2 regions of the Staphylococcus sp. Marseille-Q1834 genome follow, and region 2 is predicted to be linked to the other one. Evidence: predicted binding sites of a transcription regulator. Region 2 holds the regulator's gene; the other holds the start of a gene.
The links. Region 2 encodes NrdR, which represses ribonucleotide reductase genes. Its sites were predicted from a motif close to AACACNATATATNGTGTT; they were not measured.
Positions count from the first base shown of each region.

Region 1: a site for NrdR is predicted at 3,627-3,644, ahead of nrdI (class Ib ribonucleoside-diphosphate reductase assembly flavoprotein NrdI). Genes of this name have one in related genera too.

Region 1 is NZ_CAKASN010000001.1:378,142-386,119, forward strand. Features, by position in the region: gene nrdF (class 1b ribonucleoside-diphosphate reductase subunit beta) at 1-777, opposite strand, end outside; gene nrdE (class 1b ribonucleoside-diphosphate reductase subunit alpha) at 916-3,021, opposite strand; gene nrdI (class Ib ribonucleoside-diphosphate reductase assembly flavoprotein NrdI) at 2,984-3,382, opposite strand; gene LIX58_RS02000 (DMT family transporter) at 4,255-5,139, shown strand; gene queF (preQ(1) synthase) at 5,145-5,645, shown strand; gene LIX58_RS02010 (S-Cys-Gly-3M3SH uptake peptide MFS transporter) at 5,948-7,453, shown strand; gene LIX58_RS02015 (diacylglycerol/lipid kinase family protein) at 7,630-7,978, shown strand, end outside.
Region 2 is NZ_CAKASN010000002.1:464,530-472,507, reverse strand. Features, by position in the region: gene coaE (dephospho-CoA kinase) at 1-101, shown strand, start outside; gene gap (type I glyceraldehyde-3-phosphate dehydrogenase) at 303-1,328, shown strand; gene nrdR (transcriptional regulator NrdR) at 1,855-2,325, shown strand; partial or broken gene LIX58_RS11450 (replication initiation and membrane attachment family protein) at 2,326-3,505, shown strand; gene dnaI (primosomal protein DnaI) at 3,715-4,635, shown strand; gene thrS (threonine--tRNA ligase) at 4,943-6,880, shown strand; lysine riboswitch at 6,932-7,107, shown strand; gene LIX58_RS11435 (amino acid permease) at 7,270-7,978, shown strand, end outside.

The DNA of each region.
Region 1 (7,978 bases), on a different contig from region 2:
ATATTGCACATAGTTAAGCACATCTTCACTTAAACCGATATCATCATATAACATATGTGTATAAGATACTTCATTATTATATAAGTCATCTAACAGTTTATACATTTCTTTATCGGCTCTTTGTTTTTCATTCTCAGAAAGTTCATTTCGTAAACTTTGAGCATCTAGACCAGTGAAAACACCGTGAATAGATTCATCTAATAAAATCTTTCTGATAATCTCACCAGAAGTAGTCATTTTACCCTGTCCCGCAAGATATAAAGGATAATAGAAGCCAGAGTAGAATAAAAATGTTTCTAAGAAAACACTTGAAACTCTTGCGATATATTGATCATAAATAGATGCTTCTTTGCCCCATAATTTATGATAATTCTCGATAATTTTGTCAGATTTATATTTTAAATGAGGCTCTTCAATTACCCAAGTATCTAATAAATAGTTTGTTTCACTAGATGGAAGTAACGTTGTAAAGATATGTGAATAACTTTTAGCGTGAATTTGTTCCATCATTGCCATGAATGAATATACCGCTTTTTTACGCAAATCTGTTGTATGTAACATGATTAATGGCATACCATCATCTGCTTGATGTGTATCCAAACCTGTTAATCCTGCCAATGCACGCTTAAATGTATTCTTTTCATCTTCTGTTAGTGTCTTCCAACTCGCAATATCTTTTGATACCTTAAATTCAGTTTCCACCCACATTTGTGAGATATTTTGACGCCAAAACATGTTCGTCATATCTTCTTGAGTATTCCAATTGACGGCCTTCATTTAATAAATCCTCCTCTTTTATATCACATAGCTAAATTACATTTTTAAGAGGAAAAGGTACAAATTTTCTAGAACATGAGATACTTATACCTTCTCCTCTTTATCTATATAATCAATATCTAGTTATTGAACTGTTGATTAAATTGCACAACTTGTACATTCTTCTACACTTAATAATTTATTACGAGTGTAGTATAGAGATTTAAGACCTTTGTGATGTGCATAAACATATAATCTAGATAATTCACGTGTTGAAATTTCAGAATTAACATATAAGATAGTTGAAATTCCTTGGTCTACGTGTGTTTGAATTGTAGCGATTAAATCGATTAATTTCATTTGGTCAGTATTGAATGCTGATTTATAGTACCACATTGTTTCTGGTGATAGGAATGGCATTGGATAAAATGTTTCAGCATTACCATAAGTACGTCGTTCAATTTGATCAACGATTGGCATTACAGAGCTTGTAGCATTTTGCACATATGAAATACTTTGTGTTGGTGCAATAGCAAGTCTATAAGCATGATATAAACCGTATTGTTGTACTTGTTCTTTTAATGCTTTCCAGTCTGAAGCAGTAGGAATATCTAAATCTTCAAACAAGCGTTGTACTTTCTCAAATTGAGGCGTGATATCTTCTTTAGTGTAGAAATCGAAATATTTACCACTCGCATAATCTGATTTATCAAAATCCTGGTATGATTCTCCGCGTTCTTTAGCGATTTCCATTGATCGCTCAATAGAATAATAATTCATCATCATAAAGAAAACATTGGCGAAATCTTTTGCTTCTTCAGATTCATAACCAATTTTATTTTTAGCTAAATAACCATGTAAATTCATTACACCTAAACCAACTGAATGTAATTCACTATTAGCTTTTCTTACACCTGGTGCATTTTGGATATTCGCTTCATCACTAACTACTGTTAAAGCATCCATACCTGTGTGTACAGAATCTCTAAATTTACCTGTTTCCATTACGTTTACAATATTTAATGAACCTAAGTTACATGAAATATCACGTTTAATTTCATCTTCAATACCATAGTCATTGATAACTGAAGTTTCTTGTAATTGGAAGATTTCCGTACATAGATTACTCATTTTAATTTGACCGATGTTTGAGTTAGCATGCACTTTATTAGCATTGTCTTTAAACATTAGATATGGATAACCAGATTGTAATTGTGTTTGAGCAATCATATTTAACATTTCACGCGCATCTTTTTTCTTTTTAACGATATTAGGATTAGCTACCATCTCATCGTAATATTTCTCTAAATCAATATCATCAAGCGTCACACCATATTCTTGTTTTACAGTATGTGGTGCGAACATATAGAACTCTTTACCTTCTTTAGCAAGATCAAAGAATTTAGATGGTACGATTAAGCCAGTTGAAATTGTAGATAAACGTAAATCTTCATCTGCATTTACTTTTTTAGTATCTAAGAATTCCTCCACATCGTAATGGAAGATGTTTAAGTAAACTGCACCTGCTCCAGGACGTTGGCCTAATTGGTCGGCATAGCTAAAGCCACCTTCTAATGCTTTAGCAACTGGTAATACACCTTTAGCAACGCCTTTAATACCTTTAATGGCTTCACCACGTGCACGTAATTTAGATAAGTTGATTGCTACACCGCCACCAATCTTACTTAATTGTTTAGCAGTTGAATCGATAAAGTTAATTGAATTTAAACTATCATCGACTTCTAATAAGAAACATGAAACCAATTCACCACGACGAGCACGTCCAGCATTTAAGAAAGTAGGTGTAGCTGGTTGATAGCGTTGTTCAATCATCGCTAAAATAAATTGTTTAGCTTGTTGTTTGTTGCCTGCAGCTAAATATAAGGCAACAATAGCAACGTGTTGATTATAATCTTCTAAGTATTGAGATTTATCATTTGTTTTAAGTGCATAGTCTTTATAGAATTTGCTTGCTGACATGTAACTAGCAAATTCGAAATTAATCGACTTAGCAAATTCAGTAATTTCTACTAAATCTTCTTCGCTATATTGTTCAAAGACATTAAAATAAAAATTATTGTCTACTAAATAATGCAAACGCTCTATTTCACTATCAAAGTATATTGTTTTATCGTGAATTTCTTCTAAATATACTTTTAATGCTTCTTGATCTTTTTCTAAATCAAAGAAACCATTATCTTTACGTTTTGTCACTTCATTATTTAGCTCAATATGATTGTACTTTTTCTCGTCCATAATTTTCATTGAAATGCCCCACCTTATCTTTAAATTCAATAACATCTTTATTTGTGCCTTGTACTTCAAATTTCATTAACAAAGGTACATCGTAAGATTCCGAAATTGTGCGTCCTGCTTTGGCGAAGTTCTGTCCCCAATTACGATTACCACTGGCAGCAACTGCACGTAAATAGTGATGATTTACTTCTAAAAATGACTGTACTTCTTGAGGTACTTCCCCAAATCCAATTGTTCCAGTAACTAAAATATAAGGCTCTTCAATATTGTCCTTACAATTCTCTTTAGTTATTTCCATTACATCTGTAAGTTCACTACGTTTAATAAATCGTCGTACATTTCCAGAAAATGAGAAATAAACTACTTTCATTGGAACACCCTCTTTCGTCAATCTAGATAATGAATTAAAAAGAAGTTCTCTTAAATAAATAAGAAAACTTCAGACTGCAAATAAATCTTTTCAGTCTTTCCATTTTAAATTACTAAGTTGATAAACTCAAAATTTCTTATTATGTATAAGAAACTTATCGTAAACAACAACTAAATATATTTTACGAGTTCCACTTTTCTTTTAAGTTAATGATTTAGTAGTCAAATCTGACTTTCATTGTTTAACCACTACATATTGTGTTTAAACTCAATCATCTTTATAATGATTTTATTTCGCTCGTACGGATTTATAGTATGATTTTTCAAGAAAAAGCACATAAAACAGTGTGATATTTCTATTAAAATGAACAATTCATATAATGCTTTTATTTTCTTCAAACACAACATGTTGTGTTTGATTTCTAAAATCAATACTATATTCTGTGTTTCATTATACCGAATCGCATTAGTAATTAAAAGCCAAGATTTAGTGACAAAAGTTCGGGAAAACGTTTCAAAGTGCATTACACCAACTTAAATTCAGTAAAAATTTTTATTTTCATTTTCTGAGGGTTTTCGCTTGATTTTTTATCGATAATTTTAAACATTGAGTTATCAACGTTCTTGAGAATGAAATTTTAATGTATACAACAAATTTTGCGCAATACTTCACAAATTCTCAATCATTAAAACTAAAAACACGAATGAAACATATAAATTTAGAGCAGAATGATATCTTATTTCTACAAAAAGAACATATGTTCGTGTTTTCATTATATTATGCTCTTATAACGTTTGCAAGTGCTTATGCAATTTTAAAAGAATTATGCTACTATATATACGTTAATTTTTAAATAAATGAGGCGATAAACCTTGAATCCAAAAGTTAAAGGAATTATTGCTATTTTAATTTCTGCAGTTGGTTTTAGTTTCATGTCAGTATTTTTTAGACTGGCAGGAGATTTACCAGTCTTTCAAAAATCTTTAGCTAGAAATTTTGTAGCAATGTTTATTCCATTATTTTTTATTTTTAAATATAAACAGCCAATGTTCGGTAAGCTAAGTAGTCAACCTCTTCTAATTTCTCGTTCAACATTAGGACTCATTGGCGTTTTATTAAATATTTTTGCCATTGATCACATGGTGCTAAGTGATGCAGATACATTAATGAAACTGAATCCTTTTTGGACGATATTATTAAGTTTAATTTTTCTAAATGAAAAGGTTCGCAAGTATCAAATTGTCGCAATGATTGTAGCTATTTTTGGTATGTTGTTTATAGTTAAACCTGAATTTTCATCTACAATGATTACGTCACTAGCTGGCCTATTTTCAGGTATTTTTGCAGCATCTGCATACACTTGTGTCCGAGCATTAAGTACTAGAGAAGCACCATATACTATTGTGTTTTATTTTTCACTATTTTCAGTAGTTGTATTAATTCCATTTTCAATTGCAACGTTTGAGCCTATGACGACTATACAAATGGTTTACCTTTTAGGCGCTGGCCTTTCTGCAGCAGTTGGTCAAATCGGAATAACATTAGCGTATAGTTTCGCTCCTGCAAAAGATATTTCAATTTTTACTTATGCTTCCATTATCTTTACAGCATTATTCGGTTTTATTCTTTTTGGAGAAACACCAGACTTTTACGCTGTTATTGGTTATGTCATTATTATCGGTGCTAGCTACTATATGTTTGAAAAGGCGCGTCGCCAAAAGGTTTTACCTGAGCAACAAACTAATACTAAGGAGTGAGTCATTTGACTAAAGGACGTCAAAAAGATGAATTACAAGACATTACATTATTAGGTAATCAAAATAATAAATATGAATTTGACTATACACCAGAAGTGCTTGAAACATTTGATAACAAACATCAAGGACGTGACTACTTCGTAAAATTCAATTGTCCAGAATTCACATCATTATGTCCTATCACAGGACAACCAGATTTTGCTACGATTTATATTTCATATATTCCAAATGTAAAAATGGTAGAGTCTAAATCATTAAAATTATATTTATTTAGTTTCAGAAATCACGGAGATTTCCACGAAGATTGTATGAATATTATTATGAATGATTTAATCGAATTAATGGATCCGCACTATATTGAAGTATGGGGCAAATTCACTCCACGTGGTGGTATTTCAATCGATCCATATACAAACTATGGTCGCCCAAATTCGAAATATGAAAAAATGGCGGAACATCGTTTAATGAATCACGATATGTATCCTGAAAAAGTAGATAATCGTTAAATTTTGTAAATCTTCCACTAAATTGTTCGACAATTTAGTGGAATTTTTTTATTTTTGAGACATTTTCTTTAAATTTACTATTGCCTATTAGTGAATTAAAGCGTATTTTATTAATATCATTTAAAATTCTATAAGAATAAGACTATTCACGTTGAGAAAACTTATTCTTAATATTTTATTTAGTATCAATTAATTGACTGAAAATTCTAAAAATTTTTATTTTTTAAGAAATTCTATTCGATATTATATATATTATTTAGAAAAATTTTAGTCATTAAGGGAAAGAAAGGATTGGGATACTTATGGCAACAAACACTTCCCATGAACAAGCAGTTCAAAGCATACCTCAGAAAGGATTCTTCGGTCACCCTAGAGGATTAGGCGTACTTTTCTTTGTAGAATTTTGGGAAAGATTTAGTTACTATGGCATGCGTGCAATGCTTATTTTCTACATGTATTTCGCACTTAAAGATGGCGGATTAGGTATAGATCAAACGACTGCTATGTCTATTATGTCTGTTTACGGCGCGCTTATTTATATGTCTTCGATTCCAGGGGCATGGATTGCGGATAGACTTACAGGAACACGTGGTGCCACATTGATTGGTGCTGTATTAATTATCATTGGACATATTTGTTTAAGCTTACCATTCGCAATGTTTGGCTTATTCTCTTCAATGTTCTTTATCATTATTGGTTCAGGTTTAATGAAACCTAATATTTCAAATATTGTTGGTCGTTTATACCCTGAAAATGACACACGTATGGATGCAGGTTTTGTTATCTTCTATATGTCAGTTAACTTAGGTGCATTAATTTCACCTATCGTACTTCAACATTTTATTGATATCAAAAACTTCCATGCTGGATTCTTAATTGCAGCCATTGGTATGGCACTAGGTTTAGTATGGTACATGCTTTTCAATAGAAAAAATTTAGGTACAGTGGGTATGAAACCAACTAACCCACTATCAGCAGAAGAAAAAAGAAAATACGGCTTAATCGTTGGTATCGTTGTAGCAATTATCGTCATCATATTATTAGTTACATACTTTACTCAAACATTAACATTCGATTTAATCAGTAATACAGTACTTGTACTTGGTATTGCATTACCAATCATCTACTTCACAACAATGATTCGCAGTAAAGACGTTACAGATGTAGAACGTTCTCGTGTTAAAGCGTTCATTCCATTATTTATCTTAGGTATGTTGTTCTGGGCAATTCAAGAACAAGGATCTAACGTGTTAAACATATATGGTTTAGAACGTTCTGATATGCAAATGAACTTATTTGGCTGGAAAACAAAATTCGGTGAAGCTTGGTTCCAATCAATTAACCCACTCTTCATCTTATTATTTGCACCAGTTATTTCAACAATTTGGTTGAAAATGGGTAAACGCCAACCTAGTCTACCAGTTAAATTTGGTATTGGTACATTATTAGCCGGTGCTTCATACATCTTAATGGGTGTTATTGGTATGAGCTATGGTAATACTCACTTCTCAGTAAACTGGGTTATTCTATCATATGTTGTATGTGTAGTCGGCGAACTATGCTTATCACCTACTGGTAATAGTGCTGCCGTTAAATTAGCGCCTAAAGCGTTTAACGCTCAAATGATGAGTATTTGGTTATTAACAAATGCATCAGCACAAGCACTTAACGGTACATTAGTTAAATTAATTAAACCTTTAGGTCAAACAAACTACTTTATTTTCTTAGGTACTGTAGCTATTGTGATTACAATTATTATTCTAGCCTTCACACCTAAGATTTCTAAAGCGATGAAAGGTATTCATTAATTCAATTTATTGCAGTAAAATTAAATTAGTTATTCGTGAGGTTGAAACAAGAGATGTGTTTCAACCTTCTTTTATATATGAATTACTTTTCTTCATTTTCAAAAGATGTAATTAGCATATATATAATTAGGGTATTAGTATATAATTGAAGTTTTAAGACGAAAGTAGGCATTTATATGACTCAAAAATTTAATCATGGCGTACTATTCTACCATGAACATAGTGGCCTAAAAGATATATACGAAGGTTTAGGAGCAGTAACGAAATCTCTAACTAAACTTTGTAAACACTTATCTATTCAATTAAGTGAAAACGAAGGCGATATTATTAAATATTGCGAACAAATTAAAACACATGCTTATAGCGATGATGTAGATATTGTATTTATATTAGGTGGAGATGGCACGGTGAATGAACTGGTCAATGGTGTGATGGCTAATGACCTTAATATTCCAATGGGTATCATCCCTGGAGGCACATTTAATGACTTCACTAAAACATTAAATCTAGATGCTGATTATGAAA
Region 2 (7,978 bases):
GAATGGCAGATCATGTCATAGATAATCTTGGAGACAAACTTGAATTAAAACAAAATGTTGAAAATTTATTAACTGAACAAGGATTTTTAAATAAAGAATAATTTTAAGCCCCAAATCTTAGTGAAAAAGAAGTTATTAATCATAACACTTTTCGCTAAGATTTTTTTAATAACTAAAACTTATTAAAGTTATATAAAAATAAAATATTTAAATTAGTGGAAAACGCTTTCAAATTCAAATAATTATGTTACACTAATTTTATAAAGTATAACATATAAACAAACAATCAAGGGGTGCTTTAAATGTCAACAAATATAGCAATTAATGGTATGGGTAGAATCGGTAGAATGGTATTAAGAATTGCATTACATAAAGATAACTTAAACGTAGTAGCAATCAATGCTAGCTATCCACCAGAAACAATTGCGCATCTAATTAATTATGATACAACTCACGGTAGATACGATAAAAAAGTAGAACCAATTGAAAATGGTATCCGTGTAGATGGTCATGATATTAAATTAGTGTCAGATCGTAATCCAGAAAACTTACCTTGGAAAGATTTAGATATTGATATCGTCATTGAAGCTACAGGTAAATTCAATCATGGAGATAAAGCAATCAGCCATATTAATGCTGGCGCTAAAAAAGTATTATTAACTGGTCCATCAAAAGGTGGCCACGTTCAAATGATTGTTAAAGGGGTAAATGACGATAAATTAGATGTTCAAGAATATGACATTTTCAGTAATGCTTCTTGTACAACAAACTGTATTGGTCCAGTTGCAAAAGTGTTAAATGATAAATTTGGTATTGTAAATGGCTTAATGACAACAGTTCACGCTATTACTAACGACCAAAATAACATTGATAATCCACATAAAGACTTACGTCGTGCGCGTTCATGTAACGAAAGTATCATTCCAACTTCTACTGGTGCTGCTAAAGCATTAAAAGAAGTTTTACCTGAAGTAGAAGGTAAATTACATGGTCTTGCTTTACGTGTGCCAACTAAAAACGTTTCTTTAGTAGACTTAGTTGTTGATTTAGAGAAGAACGTTACAGTGGATGAAGTGAACGATGCATTCCGTAATGCTGGTTTAGAGGGTATCTTAGATGTTGAGGACGCACCATTAGTATCTGTTGATTTTAATACTAATCCTAACTCAGCTATTGTTGATGCTCAAAACACTATCGTTATGGGTGACAATAAAGTTAAAGTTATTGCTTGGTATGATAATGAATGGGGTTACTCAAATAGAGTAGTTGAAGTTGCTGAACAAATTGGTAATTTAATTGCTTCTGAAAATGCAGTACCTGCTAACTAATTATATATAATAATCTCAATTCTTATTCATAAGGGAAATGAGTCAGACTGTCGACAAAGTATTGATCTTTGCCGGCAGTTTTATTTTTTACATGTATTTGTAGTTATTAGGTAGGTGTTTATTTGTTAAGTAGTGGTGCTTTTTCGGTGGAAAAGGCTTGTGTATGAATCACTCGATACTTTTTTTATTAGGCGTCTGCACAACTACACTTCATCACTCACTTCAGAACTACTAATAAGATTTAAGTTTAATTTAAAATTATTATGTAAACTTTTGAAGGTATATTTACTCATCTGAAGTTTAAGAGTGTTTGGAATAGTTATCTAAGGGAGTACAAATTTTTTATTTTCAATTATTGGACATTGTATAGCATCAATATAAGTAAAATAAATAAGGTTAAGATATATAATACCAATTTTAGTTGAAATAAATACAGATTTGGTATTATAGCTCATAAGTCGACTTCTTTTGTCTCAATTGCATTTATAGTATAATGAAGCATAATCTATTCAAGAGGGTGAAAGATATGAAATGCCCAAAATGTAATTCAACGCATTCACGTGTCGTTGATTCACGTCATGCTGATGAAGCTAATGCAATTCGTAGAAGACGTGAATGTGAAAATTGTGGAACTCGTTTTACGACATTTGAACATATAGAAGTTAGTCCGCTTATAGTTGTGAAGAAAGATGGCACACGTGAACAATTTTTAAGAGAAAAAATATTAAATGGACTTGTAAGGTCATGTGAAAAAAGACCTGTACGTTATCAACAACTGGAAGATATTACTAATAAAGTTGAATGGCAATTGCGTGACACAGGTCATACTGAAATCTCATCTAGAGATATTGGGGAACATGTGATGAATTTACTTATGCATGTGGATCAAGTGTCCTATGTGCGTTTCGCTTCTGTGTATAAAGAATTTAAAGATGTAGACCAATTACTGGCCTCTATGCAAGGTATATTGAATGAAAATAAACGGAGTGATTCATAAATGAGTTTGCAATCTTATGAATATGGTTTAAGACCTCACGATGGGTTTGAAGTTTATCGCTATTTTTTCTTTAATCATAATCATTTAGATATACTAAATCGTTTATATGTTCCACTAATTGGTACGCAAGCGATTGGTGTTTATCATTACATGAATCAATTTGTAAATGAATCAATAAGTGAAGCACTGACGCACTACACTATCATGAACGAATTAAAGATCAATTTATTAGAGTTTAGAAAGTCCATGGATGCATTAGAAGCAATTGGTTTAATTAAGACGTATGTGAAACATAGTCATGAACAATCTTTCTTTATTTATGAACTCATTCAACCACCAACAGCATATCAATTCTTTAATGATCCGATGTTGTCTGTTTATCTATACAACGAAGTAGATAATAAAAGATATAAGCGTTTAAAAGCTTATTTTGAAAAGAATGAACCTAATTTAGCAGGGTTTCAACAAGTGACACGTAAATTTACCGATGTTTTTAAAGTGCCTCAAAATAATATAAGTGTAGATTCATCTCCAATAATCAAAGAATCTAGTTATTCAGGTATCGATTTATCAAATGAAACATTTGATTTTGATATGCTAAAAGAAATGTTGCAAACGCATTTTATTAGTAGTGAAATTCTTAATAAAGAAGCACGTCAATTAATTATTCAGTTAGCTACATTATACGGCTTAACGCCAGATTCAATGAAACGCATCATTCTGAACTCAATTACAAGTAATCAACAACTTTCTTTTGAAGATATGAGAAAGCATGCTCGTTCCTATTATTTAATAGAACATAATCAGCAGCTTCCTGAATTGCAAGTGAAAACGAGTGATAGTCATCAATCATTACCTGAGACGCAAAATGAGAATGCGCTAAAAGATGATAAAACATCTACTAATGAATGGTTTGATTTATTAGAACAAACGAGTCCAATTGATATGCTTTCATCATGGTCAGAATCTGAGCCAACTTTACAACAAAAAAGAATGATTGAAGAATTAATAGAACGCGAAAAATTGTCATTTGGTGTTATTAACATTCTGCTACAATTTGTCATGCTTAAAAATGATATGAAGCTTCCTAAAACTTATATATTTGAGATTGCCTCAAACTGGAAAAAGTTAGGCATTAAAACAGCTCAGCAAGCATATAATTATGCTCTAAAAACAAATGAAGATAGTTCTTCTAAAATTTATAATTCAAATCAGTCACGTCGACGCTATTCGAAACATCGTGAAATTGTTTCAAGAGAGAAAACACCAAAATGGCTACAAAATAGAGGACAGCAATCAACGACTAAGAAAGAAGATAATGATGAACAACTTGAGAAAGATAGAGAAGCTTTTCGTGCTCAACTAGCTCAAGACTGGGAGGAGGATTAGATGAAATCTTTTAGTAGTATCATTGGAACAAACAATGAATTAGAACGCCGAATTGCTAAGATAAAGCAACAAGTTTTAAATGATGAAGACGTTAAACATTTTTTAACTCAGCATCAATCAGAATTGACGAATAAAATGATTGATAATGATTTAAATATACTACAAGAGTATAAAGACCAACAAAAGCATTATGATGGGCATGATTATGAACATTGTCCGAATTTCGTTAAAGGGCATATACCTGAACTCTATATTGAAAATGAACGCATAAAAATTAGATATAAACAATGTCCATGCAAAATTAAACATGATGAGGCACGTATTAATTCTCAACTCATTACTGCTCATCATATGCAACGTGATACTTTAAATGCGAAGGTTAAAGATATTTATACAAACGGAAGACATCGCTTAGATATTGCAATGGCGGTTAATGATATTTGTAAAAAGTTAGTGAACAAGGAAAATGTTAAAGGACTATATATTCATGGACCATTTGGAACGGGTAAATCGTTTATATTAGGCGCGATAGCGAATCAATTAAAATCTAAAAACGTTCCATCTACAATTGTTTATCTTCCAGAATATATACGTACATTAAAAAGTGGATTCAAAGATGGAAGTTATGAGAAAAAATTGCAACGCATTAGAGAAGCTAATATTTTAATGTTAGATGACATTGGAGCTGAAGAAGTGACACCATGGGTAAGAGATGAAGTTATTGGCCCTTTACTTCACTATCGCATGGTGCATGAACTACCAACATTCTTTTCTTCAAATTTAAATTTAGATGAACTAGAGCACCATTTAGCTAATACACGTGAAGGTGCTGAGCAAACTAAAGCGGCTAGAATTGTCGAAAGAATTAAGAGTTTAACGAATGCGTATTATTTAGACGGAGAAAATTTACGAAACAATTGAAATTTACAATAAGTGATGTATAATAAACTTAAATCTAAATCGTTGAAATTAATGAAGATATGATAATTTAATTTATATTATACAGAGAGCTAATGTATGGTGTGAATTTAGCTAATATATTAAATTGTTACTCCTTCATTTTAAGGTGCTAGTAATTAGTGCCCGGCTCAAGACCGTTATCTTATGTAGAGATATTTAGTGCTTACTAAATAACTAGGGTGGTACCGCGACGAACTCGTCCCTTTTTTAGGGGGCGAGTTTTTTTAATTTTCAACGATAATAGAATTTATAATTGGAGGGTTATATAATGGATCAAATTAATATTCAATTCCCAGATGGCAATTCAAAAGCGTTTGATAAAGGAACTACTACTGAAGATATCGCGCAATCAATTAGTCCTGGATTAAGAAAAAAAGCTGTAGCGGGTAAATTTAATGGACAAATGGTTGATTTAACAAGACCATTAGAAGAAGATGGTGAAATTGAAATCGTTACACCTGGAAGTGAGGAAGCTTTAGAAGTTTTACGTCATTCTACTGCTCACTTAATGGCACAAGCTTTAAAACGTTTGTATGGTGATGTGAAATTTGGTGTAGGTCCAGTTATTGAGGGCGGTTTCTATTACGATTTTGATATGGATGAAAAAGTGTCATCTGATGATTTTGAAAAAATCGAAAAAACAATGAAACAAATTGTTGATGAAAATCATAAAATCGAACGTAAAGTTGTTTCTAGAGAAGAAGCTAAAGACTTCTTTAAAGATGATCCTTATAAATTAGAATTAATTGATGCAATTCCTGAAGATGAAAATGTAACTTTATATTCTCAAGGTGAATTTACAGATTTATGTAGAGGGGTACATGTACCATCTACTTCAAAAATTAAAGAATTTAAATTATTATCAACTGCTGGTGCTTATTGGCGTGGTGACAGTGATAATAAAATGTTACAACGTATCTACGGTACTGCAATTTTCGATAAGAAAGAATTAAAAGCGCATTTACAAATGTTAGAAGAACGTCGTGAACGTGATCACCGTCGTATCGGTAAAGACTTAGAATTATTTACTAACAACCAATTAGTAGGTGCTGGATTACCTTTATGGTTACCTAATGGTGCTACTATTCGTCGTGAAATCGAACGCTATATTGTAGATAAAGAAGTAAGTATGGGTTATGATCACGTCTATACTCCAGTGTTAGCGAATGTTGAATTATACAAAACTTCAGGTCACTGGGATCACTATAGAGACGATATGTTCCCACCTATGAAATTAGATGAAACAGAAGAAATGGTATTACGCCCAATGAACTGTCCTCATCATATGATGGTTTACAATAATAGACCACATTCATATCGTGAGTTACCAATTCGTATCGCCGAATTAGGTACTATGCACCGTTATGAAGCAAGTGGCGCTGTATCAGGTTTACAACGTGTACGAGGTATGACTTTAAATGACTCTCATATCTTTGTTCGTCCAGACCAAATCAAAGATGAATTTAAACGTGTTGTACACATGATTCAAGATGTATACAAAGACTTCGGCTTCGAAGAGTATACTTTCCGTTTGAGTTATAGAGATCCAGACGATAAAGAAAAATACATGGATGACGATGAAATGTGGAATAAAGCTGAATCAATGCTTAAAGAAGCGGTTGATGAAATGGGCTTACCATATGTTGAAGCAATTGGTGAAGCGGCATTCTATGGTCCTAAGTTAGACGTTCAAGTTAAAACAGCAATGGGTAAAGAAGAGACTTTATCAACTGCTCAAATTGACTTCTTATTACCTGAACGTTTTGAATTAAATTACATTGGTAGTGACGGCGAAAACCATCGTCCAGTAGTTATCCACCGTGGTGTTGTATCAACTATGGAACGATTTGTAGCTTTCTTAACTGAAGAAACTAAAGGGGCATTCCCAACTTGGTTAGCACCAAAACAAGTTGAGATTATTCCTGTAAATGTTGATTTACATTACGATTATGCGAAAAATCTTCAAGATGAATTAAAATCTCAAGGCGTTCGCGTAGAAATCGATGATCGTAATGAAAAAATGGGTTATAAAATCCGTGAAGCACAAATGCAAAAAATTCCTTATCAAATCGTTGTAGGGGATAAAGAAGTTGAGAATAACGAAGTGAATGTACGTAAATACGGTTCACAAGATCAAGAAACTGTTGAAAAAGATGAATTTATTTGGAATTTAGTCGATGAAATTCGTTTAAAAAAACGTAGATAGTCTTGATAAAAATGGATGCTTAATGTATATTACAAATTAGTTAAAATAAAAAAATGAGTTAGAGGTTGCAACTTTGATCAGTAACTCTTCAGAAGTTGTTATGGAACGTACGTTGAAAGAGTGAAAGGTAAAGTTGCCGAAATGAATGATAACCATAATTATCATTTGTTGGGACAGTTATCGAATAGAAACTGTACTGTCACAATTTGTGATGTGCTACCGATATAGATTAAGCAAAAGGTTGCATATCTCTAAGGTATGCAGCTTTTTTTATTTCGATTTTTAATTTTACATAAATAAAAGTAAAATATAAATTTGATAAGTTAATTATCAACACATAGCAAATAAAATGTTTCTAGTTAGCCTCTACTGTAGGAAAGGAAGCTTCTATGAGTAAAGTCAAAAATCAAGATGACGGCATCAAACGTGGTTTAAAAGACCGTCACATATCCATGATAGCAATGGGAGGATGTATAGGTACAGGTTTATTTATGACATCTGGAGGCGCTATTCATGATGCAGGTGCACTTGGTGCATTAATTGCATATGCTATTATTGGTGCCATGGTATTTTTCTTAATGACTTCATTAGGTGAGATGGCAACTTATCTTCCTGTATCAGGATCATTTAGTACATATGCCACTCGATTTGTGGATCCATCATTAGGATTTGCTTTAGGATGGAATTATTGGTTTAACTGGGTAATTACAGTAGCAGCAGATGTCACAATAGCTGCTCAAGTTATTCAATATTGGACTCCTATGGCTAGTATTCCTGCATGGTTATGGAGTTGTATCTTTTTAGTAATTATTTTTGCCCTTAACTCTTTATCAGTAAGAGTGTATGGTGAAAGTGAATATTGGTTTGCATTAATTAAAGTAGTAACAGTTATCATATTTATCATTATAGGCTTACTAACAATTTTAGGTATTATGGGTGGCGAGTTTGTAGGATTTGAAACATTCACGAAAGGCGAGGGTCCTATCTTAGGAGGCAACCTTGGCGGTAGCTTATTGTCTATTTTAGGTGTATTCCTTGTAGCAGGTTTCTCTTTCCAAGGTACTGAATTAATCGGTATTACTGCTGGTGAATCTGAGA